Regions from separate parts of the Actinacidiphila sp. ITFR-21 genome, predicted to be linked through region 1. Evidence: riboswitches for the same ligand, from Rfam matches in the RefSeq annotation. Region 1 holds a riboswitch; each other region holds the start of a gene.
What was found. Region 1 has a riboswitch for cyclic di-AMP ahead of RLT57_RS12360 (M23 family metallopeptidase). Riboswitches for the same ligand answer to the same signal wherever they lie in the genome.
Positions count from the first base shown of each region.

Region 2: linked by a shared signal. The riboswitch ahead of RLT57_RS10040 (transglycosylase family protein) and the one ahead of RLT57_RS12360 (M23 family metallopeptidase) in region 1 are both predicted to bind cyclic di-AMP.
Region 3: linked by a shared signal. The riboswitch ahead of RLT57_RS18715 (C40 family peptidase) and the one ahead of RLT57_RS12360 (M23 family metallopeptidase) in region 1 are both predicted to bind cyclic di-AMP.
Region 4: linked by a shared signal. The riboswitch ahead of RLT57_RS24715 (M23 family metallopeptidase) and the one ahead of RLT57_RS12360 (M23 family metallopeptidase) in region 1 are both predicted to bind cyclic di-AMP.

Region 1 is NZ_CP134605.1:2,835,362-2,839,091, reverse strand. Features, by position in the region: gene RLT57_RS12375 (glycoside hydrolase family 2 TIM barrel-domain containing protein) at 1-100, opposite strand, end outside; gene RLT57_RS12370 (DUF4240 domain-containing protein) at 699-1,331, shown strand; gene RLT57_RS12365 (N-acetylmuramoyl-L-alanine amidase) at 1,304-1,969, opposite strand; cyclic di-AMP (ydaO/yuaA leader) riboswitch at 2,224-2,360, shown strand; gene RLT57_RS12360 (M23 family metallopeptidase) at 2,373-3,458, shown strand.
Region 2 is NZ_CP134605.1:2,264,055-2,267,784, reverse strand. Features, by position in the region: gene RLT57_RS10050 (cytochrome P450 family protein) at 1-127, shown strand, start outside; gene RLT57_RS10045 (transglycosylase family protein) at 361-1,440, shown strand; cyclic di-AMP (ydaO/yuaA leader) riboswitch at 1,811-1,954, shown strand; gene RLT57_RS10040 (transglycosylase family protein) at 1,960-2,667, shown strand; gene eno (phosphopyruvate hydratase) at 2,893-3,730, shown strand, end outside.
Region 3 is NZ_CP134605.1:4,241,885-4,245,614, forward strand. Features, by position in the region: gene RLT57_RS18715 (C40 family peptidase) at 163-1,248, opposite strand; cyclic di-AMP (ydaO/yuaA leader) riboswitch at 1,254-1,409, opposite strand; gene RLT57_RS18720 (NlpC/P60 family protein) at 1,562-2,689, opposite strand; gene pcrA (DNA helicase PcrA) at 3,114-3,730, shown strand, end outside.
Region 4 is NZ_CP134605.1:5,522,590-5,526,319, reverse strand. Features, by position in the region: gene RLT57_RS24725 (HPr family phosphocarrier protein) at 125-406, shown strand; gene RLT57_RS24720 (GntR family transcriptional regulator) at 566-1,240, opposite strand; gene RLT57_RS24715 (M23 family metallopeptidase) at 1,576-2,502, opposite strand; cyclic di-AMP (ydaO/yuaA leader) riboswitch at 2,518-2,670, opposite strand; gene RLT57_RS24710 (M16 family metallopeptidase) at 2,874-3,730, opposite strand, start outside.

The sequences.
Region 1 (3,730 bases):
GGGAGTGGGCGCTCGCGCTTCCGGTCAGCCCCGGGAGTGCGGGTACGGCGGCGGCTCCGGCCGCTCCTGCGATCAGGAACGACCTGCGGTTGACCGGCATGGTGGGACCCCTCCTCGTTGAGGTGTGCGCAGACGGATACCGATACGGACGGACGGGGCGCAGATGGGGACTGGTCAGGACGGGCACCCACGGATAGGGCGTCAGAACAGACCAGCAATGAACAGAATCAACCAATGGCACACGGATTCTTGCAGTGCGGCACTGCCCGCGGTCAAGAGCCGCGTTGCACCTTTCCGGCCCGGCGACCACCGTTTTCGGCCGTGGCCGACCGCGTCTTCCGCTGCTTTCCGCCGCCCGCCGCCCGCCGCCCGCCGCCCGCCGCCCGCCGCCCGCCGCCCGCCGACCCGGCGGCAGGCGGCGTCCGGCGCCGCAGTGCACAGAAACAGACATCCGCGACAGCCGCCCGTATCGGTGCCGGGGCCCGGCCGGACCGTCGCCGACGTGAAGCCGGCGACCCGCAACTCCGCTGTCCGGCCGATGAGTTGCCGACCGCGGACCCGTGTCCGGGCGGGGCCGAATCCGCCCGGAACCGGCCCCGGAGCGTGTACCGGACAGCCCTCCCCGCTGACCGCCGACCGAACGTCCAGCAGGTGGAACTGCGGGGGCTCTGTCTCAGTCCCCTGGCATAGTCGCCGGTATGGAGACCGATCCCTTCTGGACTCTCATAGCGGACTGCCGGCGCCGGGGGCTCAGCGGCGACCAGCGCGACGCATGGCTCCGCGACGCGCTCCTCCGCCTCCCGCCGCCGGACGTGATCGCGTTCCAGGCGTGCCTGGAGCAGGTCACCGGCGAGGCGTGCACCTGGAACCTGTGGGCCGCCGCCGACCGCGTCTTCGGCGGGTGGTGCTCCGACGACACCTTCTGCCACTTCCAGTTCTGGATGGTGGGCCTCGGCCGCCCGGTCTTCGAGGCCGCCCTCACCGACGCCGACGTGCTCGCCTACGCGCCCGAGGTGCTGCGCCTGTCCGGCTGCCCCCGCGCGGCCTGGACGGACGACGCCTGGCCCCAGTGGGAGTCCCTCGGCTACCTCGCGCCCTCGGCCTACGAGGAGCTCGTCGGCGGCTTCGACGACTGCGGCGACGCCTTCTACGCCGACGTCCGCGCCCTGCGCGGCACCCCCGCCCGCAACCCGCCGGGTCTCACCCCGGCCGGGAGCCGCTGGTCGGTGCTCGACGAGGCCGAGTCTGCGCGCCGGCTGCCGCGGCTGACCGCGATGTTCCCGCTCGGCTCCGGCTCGGTCGGTCAGCCGCCGTTGACCAGGCGGACGTAGCCGGTCCAGTCCCAGGCCGGGCCGGGGTCGGTGTGGTCGGCGCCGGGGACCTCGTGGTGGCCGATGATGTGGTCGCGGTCCTTGGGGATGCCGTACCTGTCGCAGAGGGCGGCGGTCAGGCGCGCGGAGGAGCGGTACAGCGCGGTGGTGAAGTACGAGGGGTCGTCGACCCAGCCCTCGTGCTCGATGCCGACGCTGCGGGTGTTGTAGTCCCAGTTGCCCGCGTGCCAGGCGATGTCGTGCTCGCGCACGCACTGGTCGATCGCGCCGTCGGCGGAGCGGACGACGTAGTGCGCGGTGGCGGCGTGCGCGGGGTCCTGGAAGAGGCGGACGGTGTCGGCGAAGGTCTCCTGGGTCACGTGGATCACCACCAGTTCGACCGGGTAGGCCGAAGGGCGGTCCGAGGCGGTGTAGTTGGCGGTGCTGGCCGGGGCCCAGGCGGCGCCGGGCCAGTCGACCGCCGGATCCGCGTCCGCGCTGCCTTCGCCGCCCCAGAGCGCGCCAGTGAGGACCGCGCCGCCGGCGGCGCCGAGGGCGAGGCCGCCGCGCAGGAGCGAGCGGCGGGCCGGGTGCGCCGGCCCGGTGGGGGCGGGCCGCTCCCCGGCGGGCTCCCCGGGGGCCTCCGGTCGTACGGTCATCGCTGCCGCCTCCCTCGCCGTACCGTTCGTCGATATCTGCTCACTCAGTGTAGCCGACCAGTGGTGTGCGCATAACAACTGACACACGCTCACGTCACTGCTGGGTGACACCGTGCGTCGTGTTCATCCCTGATGGGTAGCTGGTGTCCGATTGATGATCGCCGCCAACTCTCCGATTCCGCTTGGAAAACCTGCCTGGCTCTATTAACGTTTGATAACGCAGCGCGGTCGTCACCACCGCCGTAAGAGGCGGCACCGTGCGCTTGCCGAATCCCGTCCGCGGGAACCGGGGACCCAACATCTGGGGTGAATCGGGCAGCGACCAGGCCCGTAGGAGACCTTCCTGCTCCGAACCCGTCAGCTAACCCGGTAGGCGAGAGGGAAGGAAAGGAGTGCGCCCGCCGTGGCGTCGAACCAGCCTGCCTACGCACCTGCCCGGCCCGAGGCCGAACCGGCCCGGGAGTGGGACGAGTTCCCCGCTGAGTTCTCCGGCGGCCTTCCCGCCCGCCTGACCGACTCCGCGGGCCTTCCCGACCGCTTCCCCGCCGGCGAGCCGGCCGCCCGGGACCCGCGCGGCGCGCCGCAGCCGCTCCCCCTTCCGCTCCCCGCCGCCGTGCCCGTGCCCCGGCAGCGGAACCTGTCCCGCGGGTCCGCGGTCCTCGGCATGGCGGCGATGGCCGCGGTCGGCGCGGGCGGGGTGGCCACGGCGGTCGCGGCGCCCGACGGCGCCGTGACGGCGCCGATCTCCGTACCGGACGCGCTGCCCGCCGCGGCCGCGGCCCCCGACGCCGCGGCGGTCGCCGCGCAGCCCGCCGCCGAGCCGCAAACCCCCGCGCAGCACGCGGCCCGGGTGCCCGACCCCGGCGAGGCACTGCTCAACCGCGTCGTCGGCGAGGCCACCCAGGCCCGCGAGGCCGTCGCCCGCGCCGAGCGCGAGGCCGCCGAGCGGGCCGCAGCCGAACAGGCCGCCCGCGCCGCGGCCGCGCGGAAGGTCCGCGAGCAGGCCGCCGCGGCGAAGGCCGCGGCCGAGGCCAAGGCGAAGGCCGACGCGGAAGCCGCCGCCCAGGCCGAGGCCGACCGGCTCACCCGCCTGGCCGCCTCCTACCTCAAGCCGGTCAGCTGCTACACCCTCACCGCCGGCTACGGCGAGACCGACCCCTGGGGCAACATCCACGTCGGCCAGGACTTCGACGCCCCGACCGGCACCCCGGTGCACGCCGTCCACGGCGGCACGGTCAGCTCGGCCGGCTGGGCGGGTTCCTACGGCTACCGGGTCGTGGTCACCCTCGATGACGCCACCGAGGTGTGGTACTGCCACCTCTCGACGATGGTCGTCACCGCCGGCCCGGTCACCACCGGCGACACGATCGGCCGCGTGGGCGCGACCGGGAACGTCCCGAACCCCCATCTCCACCTGGAGGTACGGCCCGGCGGCGGCGACGCGGTGGACCCGCTGCCGTGGCTGGGACAGCACGGGGTCGAGGTCTGACGGTCCGCGGGGCCGCTGGCCGCGGGGCCGGGCCGGTGCCTGCGCTGGCCGCGGGGCATGGGCCGCGGGGCGCGGGGCGCGGGGCGCGGGGCATTGCGCCAGAGCAGTGGGCGCTGAGCCGCCGCCGGCACTGCTTTGCCCAGTGACCCGGTGGACCGGGCGGCGCGAGCCGGGCGGCGTGGCGCCGGCGGCGGCGGTCGCGTCAGCCGTACGGGCGGTGGTACGGAGCCGGGCGCGTCAGCCGTACGGAGCCGGGCGCCCCGGTGTTGGGG
Region 2 (3,730 bases), 570 kb from region 1:
GGATCCGGCCGAACTGCGCTGGCGCGGCGGCCTGATCATGCGCGGGCTGCGCACGCTTCCGGTGGAGTTCACCGCCGAGCCGTCCCGGGGGAGCCGGCGGGCGGGTGACGGACCGTCACCGGCGTGACCGGGACGTGATGATCGCTACATCGGCTTGTGATGTGACGGCCAACCCCGCTACGTTCTGCGGTCAACGCGAGGCACGTACGGCTCGCGGGACGCGCCAGCCCTCACCAGCGCGGCCGCCCGTGGACGGCGGCCCGGCCCCGACCCCGGCCGGACCGGCGGGTCCGCAGGTCACCGAACGGGGACCACGGCGGCACACGCGGGCGCGTGAGGCCGGAAAGAAAGGCGACCGCAATGCTTTCGTCAGGTAACGGCCGGCACCGGCGCCCCCGCCCGACCCCGGCGGCCGTGGTGACCATGGCGACCGCCGCCGCGACAGGCGCCGGCATCGCCCTGCCCCTCTTCGGCGCGGCCACCGCCCAGGCCGCGGACCAGACCACCTGGGACCGGGTGGCGTTCTGCGAGACCGGCGGCAGTTGGCACGCCAACAGCGGCAACGGCTTCTACGGCGGCCTCGCCATCACGCAGGACACCTGGGACCTGTACGGCGGCGCCGCGTACGCCGAGCGCCCCGACCTCGCCTCCGAGGCCGACCAGATAGCCGTGGCCGAGAGGATGCTCACCGAACTCGGCCCGAACGCCTGGCCGGGCTGCGAGGAGGGCACCGGCCTGCTCCAGGACCCCGCGACACCCGACCCGGGCTCCTCCCCCTCCCCCCAGCCCGCCCCGGCCCAGCCCGGCGAGCACCCGCCCGCCACGACGCCGCCCACGCCGCCCTCGGGGGCCGCCACGGACCCCGCGACGCCCCCGGTGGCGCCGACCGCCCCGGCCACCCCCGGCGCCCCCTCGACGGCCGCACCGGGCGACCCGGGCGACGGCGGCACCGGCCCGAGCGCCCCGCCGGTCACGCCCGCCGTCCCGGCGGCGCCGACGGCCCCCGCCGGCACCACGCCGCCGCCCGGCCTCCCGGACCCCGGGGGCGCCGCCACGCTGGCCCCCACGGACCCGACGGGCGCCCTGCCGACCGCGCCGGACGCGGGCAGCGGAGCCGGCAGGCACGCGAAGCCGTACAGCCCCACCGACGAGGAGCTGGCCGCCCGCGACCAGGCCACCCGGACCCAGGTCTTCTCGGTGACCGACACGGACTCCGCCGCACCGTCCGGCCCCGCATCCACCGATACCGCCAACAAAGGTGAGGATCCGGGCACTTCACCCGCCGGTCGGTACACCGTGGGCGCCGGCGACTCGCTCTCGGGAATCGCCACCGCCCAGCACGTCGACGGCGGCTGGCGGCAGCTCTACCAGGCCAACCGGCAGTCGATCGGCGAGGACCCGAACCTCATCAAACCCGGACAGATCCTCAATCTTGGCTGAGAAAGCGGCGGTTGACGGCTGGCCGACAAACCGGACGTACCGCCCGTCCCTTCCGGTCGAAGATGTGACAAGCCTCTCTTCGGCCGCTGTGACCGCCCGCTTGCAGGCCGCTGATATCGGACGCCGTGACCTGCGGCTTCGTCGACCGGCCGAGTGGGCGGGCTCAGTTGGCGACCCGATCCGGGATGTTTGTCCTATCCGCCCACCTGTGCTTAACGTTCTGTCGCTCGCCACAGCGGGCCCCGTTGGGCAGAACGCCGAGTCCTGCCGCCGTCCGACGGGAACAGCCGACGCGAAAGCGCCGCAGGCAGGAGCGGGGGACCCAAGGTCTTCCGCCGGACCCGGCCCGTACGCCGCCCGCAGCACCGGACAGCACACCACGCTGCGCAACGTACGCACGGCCGGGACCGGCTTGGGGTGAAGCCGAGATGGCCGTATGAGCAGGACGCGGCCCGGCCGGGCAACTCACGCCCGAACCCGACAGCTGACCTCGCAGGCGTCGGTGAGGACACAAACATCATGGGTAAGCACCGTCGTGCCTCCAAGCTCGTCCGACTCGCCTCGTTCGCCGGAGTCGCCGGCACCGCGATCGCCATTCCGCTGATCGGCGCCACCTCGTCCTCCGCCGCCTCCGTCGCCACCTGGGACGCGGTCGCGCAGTGCGAGTCCGGCGGCAACTGGTCCATCAACACCGGCAACGGCTACTACGGCGGCCTGCAGTTCTCGCAGTCCAGCTGGGAGGCGGCCGGCGGCCTGCAGTACGCCCCGCGCGCCGACCTGGCCACCAAGGACCAGCAGATAGCCGTCGCCGAGAAGCTGCTCGCCATCCAGGGTCCGGGCGCGTGGTCCTGCGCCTCGGCCGGCGGCCTGACCGCCGGCGGCCCGGCGCCCGACATCAACACCGGTGGCGGCTCGTCGTCTTCGACGTCCTCCTCCTCGTCCTCCTCGTCCTCTTCGTCCTCCTCGTCGTCGGCGTCCAGTACCACCAAGGCCGCGCCGGCCCCGGCGAAGAAGACCCACAAGGCCGCCACCCACCACCGGGCGGCCACCCACACCGTGGTGCGCAAGGGCGACGGCGAGTACACCGTCGTCCGCGGCGACTCCCTCTCCGGCATCGCCGCCGCGCACGGCGTGGACGGCGGATGGAAGAAGCTGTACGAGCTCAACCGCGACATCGTGCACGACGCCGACCTCATCTACCCGGGCCAGCACCTGCACCTGAGCTGAGCCGGGCGCCGGTCCCCGAACGGCCGAGCCGGTCCGGCCGAACTGCGGACGGACGGCGGTCGAAGCCTCCTGACCATTCCGGCCGGGCACGCCCTCCCCCTGGCGTGCCCGGCCGGGGCATTCCGTTCCAGCCGCCGGGCCGAGCGCCGGTCCCGGCCCTGAAGCCGGTTAGGCTCGTCCCGACATAGACGAGAAGACTTCGAAGACACCGCAGAAGGAGACAACGTGCCGTCCATCGACGTCGTCGTAGCCCGGGAAATCCTCGACTCGCGAGGCAACCCCACTGTCGAGGTCGAGGTCGGCCTCGACGACGGCAGCACCGGCCGTGCCGCGGTCCCCTCCGGCGCCTCCACCGGCGCTTACGAGGCCCTGGAACTCCGCGACGGTGACAAGAACCGCTACCAGGGCAAGGGCGTCGAGAAGGCCGTCCTCGCCGTGATCGAGCAGATCGGTCCGGAGCTGGTCGGCTACGACGCCACCGAGCAGCGGCTGATCGACCAGGCGATGTTCGACCTGGACGCCACTCCCGACAAGTCCTCGCTCGGCGCCAACGCCATCCTCGGCGTCTCGCTGGCCGTCGCCCACGCCGCCTCCGAGGCGTCCGACCTGCCGCTGTTCCGCTACCTCGGCGGCCCGAACGCGCACGTGCTGCCGGTCCCGATGATGAACATCCTCAACGGCGGCTCGCACGCCGACTCCAACGTGGACATCCAGGAGTTCATGATCGCGCCCATCGGCGCCGAGTCCTTCTCCGAGGCGTTGCGCTGGGGCGCCGAGGTCTACCACACCCTCAAGGGCGTGCTGAAGTCCCGCGGCCTGTCCACCGGCCTCGGCGACGAGGGCGGCTTCGCGCCGAACCTGGAGTCCAACCGGGCCGCCCTCGACCTCATCGTCGAGGCCATCAAGCAGGCCGGCTACGTCCCCGGCCAGGACATCGCGCTCGCGCTGGACGCCGCAGCCTCGGAGTTCTACAAGGACGGCAAGTACCAGTTCGAGGGCGGGGAGAAGTCCGCCGCCCAGATGACCGAGTACTACGAGGAGCTGGTGGCCGCCTACCCGCTGG
Region 3 (3,730 bases), 1.4 Mb from region 1:
CCGCCCGTATGCGTATCCGCTCTGACCGGTCACCCGGTCACCCGGCCGCACGGCCGCCTGATCACCCGGACCCCGCTCACCCGGCCGCCGGCCACCCGCTCACCCGGTGACGGCACCCCGGCCCGGCCGGGGCAGGGCGCGGGGACGACGGCTGCGGGCCGGTTACGCGATGCGGCGGGCCGCGGCGAACGGCATCCAGCTCATCGGGGCGATCTCCACGACCGCGCCGGTGTGCGGGGCGTGCACCACCTCGCCGTTGCCGAGGTAGATGCCGACGTGGCTGATGCCGGAGTAGAAGAAGACCAGGTCGCCGGGGCGCAGGTCCGACTCGGAGACGGCCGTGCCGTCCGTCACCTGGTCCCAGGTGGTGCGGCCGATGGTGATGCCGGCCGCGCGGTAGGCGGCCTGGGTCAGGCCGGAGCAGTCGTACGCGTTGGGCCCGGTGCCACCGGAGACGTACGGCTTGCCGCGCTGCGACAGGGCGAACTGGAGGGCCGCGGCGGCGCGCCCGGAAGCGGGGCCGCTGTAGGTACTGACCGCCGACGAGGAGGACGAGGAGGACGAGGAGGAGGCCGACGCGAACGTGGTGGACTTCGGCGGCCTGCTCAGCGCGGCCAGCTTCGCCCGCTGCTCGGCGTTGAGGCTGTTCAGCAGCTTCTGGGCGGTGGCCAGCTTCGCCGAGACGTTCTTCTTCTGGGCGGCAAGCTTCTTCTGCGCGTCGGTCAGCGCCTTCAGGCTCGCGGTGGCCTGGGACCGCTGGATGTTCGCCTGCTCCTGCTGGACCTGGAAGGTCTTGAGTGCCTGCTCCTGGGTGGCCGAGACCCGGTCCATCATGTGGGTCTGCTCCAGGAACGACTCCGGGCTGGACGACAGCAGCAGCTGGGTGCTCGCGCCCATGCCGCCCTCGCGGTACTGGGCGGTGGCGAACTGCCCCAGCACCCGGCGGGTCTCGTTCATCTTCTGGGTCTTCTGCGCGACCTGCGTCAGCAGCAGGTTGGCCTTGGCCCGCTGCGTGTCGGTCTTCTCCTTGGCCTGGTCGTACTGCTGCGTCGCCACCTCGGCCTGCTGGTTGAGGGTGTCGATCTGCTTCTTGACCTCGCTGATCGAGGGCTTGGCGGGCGCCGGGGCGGCGCTCGCGCTCTCGCTCAGCAGGGTGACGGACGCCAGGGCCGCCGCCGTCACTCCCACCGCGGCGCGCGGGGCGGCCGAGGCGAGTATGCGGGTACGCGGCTTGCGGTGCGACGCCAAGGAGGCGCTCCTTCCATGGGCCGCCGACCGGGTTAGCTGACGGGTTCGGGCGGGAAGTCGCCCTACGGTCCGGACACCTGTGCGGGTATCCGTCCCGATTCACCCCAGTTGGTGCGTGGGTCCCCGGCTCCGGCCGAGGCCGGATTGAGCGGAGGCGACGCGCTGCCGGCACTTTCACCGACGGAAAGCAGGCCGCCTAGCGGGACACCGTAACCAAGTTCTGCACCACTTGGGAAGATTGGATCGCAATGTGACCGAAATCGCTTTGTGACCTTACCGGTTGCGGTCGTCGCGACCGGCCCGACCGGTCACCTCAATACGGGCGGACCCCGGCGTAAAACGGCATTTCGGTGATCGGGGCGATCTTGACGACCGTGCCGGTGTGCGGGGCGTGGATCATCTCGCCGCCGCCGATGTAGAGGCCGACGTGGCTGACGTCGCTGTAGAAGAAGATCAGGTCCCCCGGCTGGAGGTTCGCCTCCGAGACCCGGGTGCCGACGTCGACCTGGTCGTAGGTGGTCCGCGGCAGCGACACCCCGGCAGCCTTGTACGCCGCCTGCGTCAGGCCGGAGCAGTCGAACGAGTCCGGTCCCGTCGCCCCCCACACGTACGGTTTGCCCAGCTGCTGGTGCGCGAAGGCGATGGCCTGCTCGGCGACCGAGGAGTTCACCGGCGTCGTCGGCGCGTCCGCGCCCTTCGTAGCGACCGCCTCGGCCGCCGCCTCCCGCGCGGCCTCCTCCTTCGCCGCTAGCGCCTTCGCCTTCGCCTCCGCCTCGGCCTCCTGCCGGGCCCGCAGCGCCGCCAGCCGTGCCTTCTCCTGCGCGGTCAGGCTGTTGAGCAGGTGCTGCGCGGCGCCCAGCTTCCGCTGCACGGCCGCCTTCGCCGCCTTCAGCTCCGCCTGCTGCGCGGTGAGCGCGGCCAGGCTGCCGGCCGCCGCCATCCGCTGCCGGGCCGCGTCGGCCTGCTGCACCCGGAACGTCGCCACGGCCCCCTTCTGCCGCTCGGCCATCACACCGGTCAGGTGCACCTGGTCCAGCAGCGCCTGCGGGTCGGCCGAGAACAGATAGCGGCTGGCGGTGTCGCCGCCGTCCCGGTACTGCGCGGCGGCGTACATCCCGAGCACCCGGCGGGACTCGTTGAGCGCCTGCGTCTTCCTGGCGGCCTGGGCCAGCAGCTTGTTGACGGTGGCGCTCTGCCGGTCCGTCTTCTCCTTGGTGCCGTTGTAGTGCTCGGTGGCGACCTCGGCCTGGTGGAGCAGGGCGTCCACCTTCGCCTGCACCGCCGCGACGGACGGCTGCGCGGGTTTGCCGGGCGCCGGGGCGGCGCCCGCGCTCTCGGCCAGCAGCGTCACGGTGGCCAGCGCCGCCGTCGTGAGCCCCACGGCCGCCCGCGGGCCGGAGGAGCCGAGTATCGCGGTACGGGCCTTACGGTGTGTCGCCATGGCGGGCGGACTCCTTCCGGGCGCTCTGCCTGGTGCGGCACCGTAGCCAAAGCGCGGGGCCGCTGGGAAGGGGCGTGTCCGATAGGCCCGATACCTTTTCGTCATATCGCGCCGAGCGGTCCGGCCGTCACGGAGGGTCGCGACGGCGCCACCGCCGGGCCGCCGCGGAGGTGACGGCCGCAGGCCCGGCCGGAGACGTGCGGGCGCGGCTCGGGGAAGGGGGCCGTGCGTGTCGGCGGGGGCGCCCAGGGTCCGTCGGGTGGGTCTTCGCGGCGTCGCGGGCCCCGGTACGGCGCGCCTGCCGCGTTCCCGCCGGTCGACGACACACCACGCCGCCTCCCTCCCCGGCTGTGCCCGCGCGCGTTTCGGACCCCGCTCCTCGACCCGCGGAGATCCACCCGACAGGCCCTAGACTCGGGAAGCGATGAGCAGCCTCTTTGACGACAACTTCCTGGCCGGTCTCGAAGCGGTCCACGGCCCCGCCGGCGGCCCGGCGGCAGAACCGCCGGAGCCGGACGACGGACCGGACGGACCGGGTGCCGAGGACGTGCCGCACGACCTCTTCGGCGACCGCTTCGACGGCCCGCCGCCCCACGACGCCCACTACCGCGACGGCGCCCCGCGCCCGGCCACCGACCCGGCGCAGCTCCTCGAAGGGCTCAACGAGCAGCAGGCCGCCGCCGTCGAGCACGCCGGCGGTCCGCTGCTCATCGTGGCCGGCGCCGGCTCCGGCAAGACCCGGGTGCTCACCCACCGCATCGCGTACCTGCTCGGCGCCCGCCACGTCCACCCCGGCTCGGTGCTGGCCATCACCTTCACCAACAAGGCCGCCGGCGAGATGAAGGAACGCGTCGAGCAGCTCGTCGGCCCGCGCGCCACCTCCATGTGGGTCTCCACCTTCCACAGCGCGTGCGTGCGCATCCTGCGCCGCGAGTCCAAGGTGCTCGGCTTCACCTCGTCCTTCTCGATCTACGACGCCGCCGACTCCAAACGGCTGATGGCGCTGGTCTGCCGGGACCTGGACCTCGACCCCAAGCAGTT
Region 4 (3,730 bases), 2.7 Mb from region 1:
GCACACGGGGCAGTCTGGGGGCTGCGCGGCCGGTCCCGGCACGGCCCGGCGGTGCGAGAGTGGTCGGGACAACCGGCACCACCCGTACCGGCGGCACCCCGTCGGCGACCCGAAGGGCGACACCATGGCTGAGCGCCGCGTCCACGTCGGCTGGGCAGAGGGCCTGCACGCCCGCCCGGCGTCCATCTTCGTCCGCGCGGCGATGGCCGCCGGCGTGCCGGTCACCATCGCGAAGGCGGGCGGCTCGCCGGTCAACGCGGCCTCGGTGCTGGCGGTGCTGGGCCTGGGCGTGCGAGGCGGCGAGGAGGTCGTGCTCACCTCACCCGCCGAGGGCGCGCAGGCCGCCCTGGACCGGCTGGCGAAACTGGTCGCCGAGGGCCTGGAGGAGCTGCCGGAAACGGTCTGAGGGCCCCCGCGACCGACGATTTCCGGCACCGCGGCGCCCGAACCCGGAACGCGGGCAGCGCAATACAGCGGGACCGGGCAATCCCCCATGGATTGCCCGGTCCCGCTTTTCAGGATTTACGGGAGCCGCAATTCTACGACCTTGTATACGGTGCGTTTGTTAAGCGCGGCGGCGCGCTGCGTTTACGGGATGTTTCAGGATCCTCACCGCGGCGGCCCTCTCCACGTGCACGGCGGCCAGTCGGCGGGCCCGCTCGGCGTCCCCGCGGGCGATCGCGTCGACTATCCCGGCGTGCTCCTCCCACGACTCCACCGCACGCGTGCTGCCGCCGTCCCCGTACACCCAGGCGATCTTGTGCCGCAGCTGGGTGAGCAGCGCGGCAAGCGTCGAGCTGGCCGACGCCTGCGCCAGCGTCTCGTGGAACCAGCCGTCCAGCGACGGGAGGTCGGACAGCTGCCCCTGCACGGCACGCTCCTGGCCGAGCCGGACCAGTCCGCGCAGCACCTTCAGATGCGCCTCGGTGCGGCGCTGGGCGGCGCGGGCGGCGCCCAGCGGTTCCAGCAGTCCGCGGATCTCCAGCAGGTCGGCGGCCTCCTGCTCGGTCGGCTCGGCGACCGAGGCCCCCGCGTGCCGGCGGGTCCTGACGAACCCCTCCGACTCCAGGGTGCGCAGCGCCTCGCGCACCGGCACCCGTGAGACGCCGTAGCGCTGCGCGAGCAGCTCCTCGGTCAGCCGGCTGCCCGGCGGGAAGAAGCCGCCGACGATGTCGTCGCGGATGGCCGTACACACCACCTGGGCCGAGATCCGGCGCCCCGCGCCGTCCGCCCCGTTCACATCCGGCTCCGCATCGCAGACTCCGTTTCCTTCCCCGTATTGTGCCGGACTCTATTCCAGCACACCCGGAAATGGGAAAGCACCCCTGGAATTCTTTGTTTGTTTTTGGACAGGAGGGGTGCTATCGGACGGCCGGGAGCGTCCGGAGACGGCCGAAGACGTCCGAGCGCCCCGGCGCGGCGGACCGGGACGCTCGGATCCGGCGGTACGGGGCGGTGCGGCCGGTTCAGCCGGTACGGACAGGTTCGGACAGGTTCGGACAGGTTCGGACTGTCGCGGACGGACTCGGACGGACTCGGACGGACTCGGACGGGTCCGAACTGGCCCGGCCGGGCTCAGATGACGACGCCGTGCGAGGCCAGGTACGCGACCGGGTCGATGTCGGACCCGTAGTCGGGGGTGGTGCGCACCTCGAAGTGCAGGTGGGGGCCGGTGACGTTGCCGGTGGCGCCGGAAATGCCTATCTCCTGGCCCTCGGTCACCGTCTGCCCCGCGGACACCAGCGGCTCGGTGAGGTGGCCGTACAGCGTGTACTTGCCGTCGGCGTGCTTGATGATCACGTCGTTGCCGTAGGCGCCGTCGGCGCCCGCGGAGACCACCGTGCCGACGGCGACCGCGTGCACGGGCGTGCCGGAGTCGACCAGGAAGTCCACGCCGGTGTGCGAGCCGCTGGACCACAGCGAGCCGGAGGCCTGGTAGCCGGTGCCGACGGAGGCGTCGCCGACCGGCTCCATCCAGCCGGTGGCGGTGCTGCCGGCCGTGCCGCCGCCGGTACCGGAGGCGGACGCGGCGGGCAGTGCGGTCCGGGTCTGCGACCGGCTCGCGGCGGGCTGTTGCGCGGCCCGCGCGGTGGGCGCCTTCGCCGCGGCTGCCGCCTCGGCCCTGGCGGCTGCCCCGGCCTTCGCGGCCGCCTTGGCCTTGGTTGCCGCCTTCGCCTTCGCCTCGGCCCTGGCCGAGGCCAGGGCCTGCCGGACCCTGGCCGTCGCGGCGGCCTTCGCCTTCGCGGTGTCGGCGGCCTTGTACTGGCCCTGCTCCTGCGTGGTGAGAGTGCGGACCAGGGCGGCGGTGTGCGCGTTCAGGGCCCGGGTGAACGCGGCGGGCTGCGCCGCGGCCTCGGGGGCCGCCCCCGGGGAGGCCATCGCGGTGGCGCCGATGGCGCCACCGGTGGCCAGTACGGCGACGCCCGCCAGGGTGGCGGCGGTGCGGACCGGGTGGGTGCGGCGGTGCTTCCCGCTGTGCGCGGGCAGGACTTTGAACGCCATGAGGAGGCGTCGCTCCTTTCCTTCCTTCTCGCCTACCGGGTTAGCTGACGGGTTCGGAGCAGGAAGGTCTCCTACGGGGCATCCGCCCGGGCGGGCGGGTGGCCGCGATTCACCCCAGGGACGTGGGTCCCCGGCTCCCCCTCACGGGGGACTCGGCGATGTACGGGTGCGCCCGGTCGGACCGGGCGCCGCTGCCGTCCACGGGCAACGTGCGCCGACGCTAACCGCGCGGTCAGCCGTACACCAAACAGATCAGCCGATATGTAGCGCACGCCACACACCGCCCGGCGGGGCGCAAAACGCCCGGAACCCCGGTGCCTGTGGGGCGACCGGGGTTCCGGGCGGAGGAGGGGGCGGCTGCGCCGCCGGGTTCAGCCGACCACGGTCAGCGGGCCGATGCCCAGCTCGCGGACAGGCTCGGCGATGGTGGCGGCGTCACCCACCAGGACCACCACCAGCCGGTCTAGCGGGAAGGCGCTGACCACCGCGGCGGTCGCCTCCACGGTGCCGGTGGCGGCCAGCCGGGCGTACAGCTCGGCCTGGTAGGTGTCGGGCAGCTCCTGCTCGACCTGGTCGGCCAGGGTGTCGGCGACGGCCGCGGCGGTCTCGTAGCGCAGGGGCGCGACCCCGACCAGGTTCTGCACCGCGACGTCCCGCTCCTCCTCGGTGAGGCCGCCCTCGGCGAGGGTGCGGATCACCTGCCAGGCGTCCGCGAGCGCCGGGCCGGTGACCTCGGTGGCCACCGAGCCGCTGATCCCCAGCAGCGCGGCGCCGGTGCCGTCCGCGGACGTCAGCAGCACCTGCGCGAAGGCCCGCACCCCGTAGGTGTAGCCCTTCTCCTCGCGCAGCACCCGGTCCAGCCGGGAGGTCAGCGTCCCGCCCAGGCAGTAGGTGCCGAGCACCTGCGCCGCCCAGACCGGGTCCTGGCGGTCCGGGCCGGTACGGCCGACCAGCAGCTGGGTCTGCACCGCGCCGGGCCGGTCGACGACCACCACCCGGGCGGTGTCGTCGGAGGTGATCGCCGGGCGCGGACGCGGCTCGGCCTTGTCCCCGGTCCAGCGGCCGAGGGTGTCGGTCAGCAGCGCCGGCAGGTCGATGCCGGTGAAGTCCCCGACGACCACGGCGGTGGTGGTCGACGGCCGCACGTGCGCCTCGTAGAACGCCCGGACCGCGGGCGCGTCGATGCCGCGGACGGTCTCCTCGGTGCCCTGGCGCGGCCGGGAGCAGC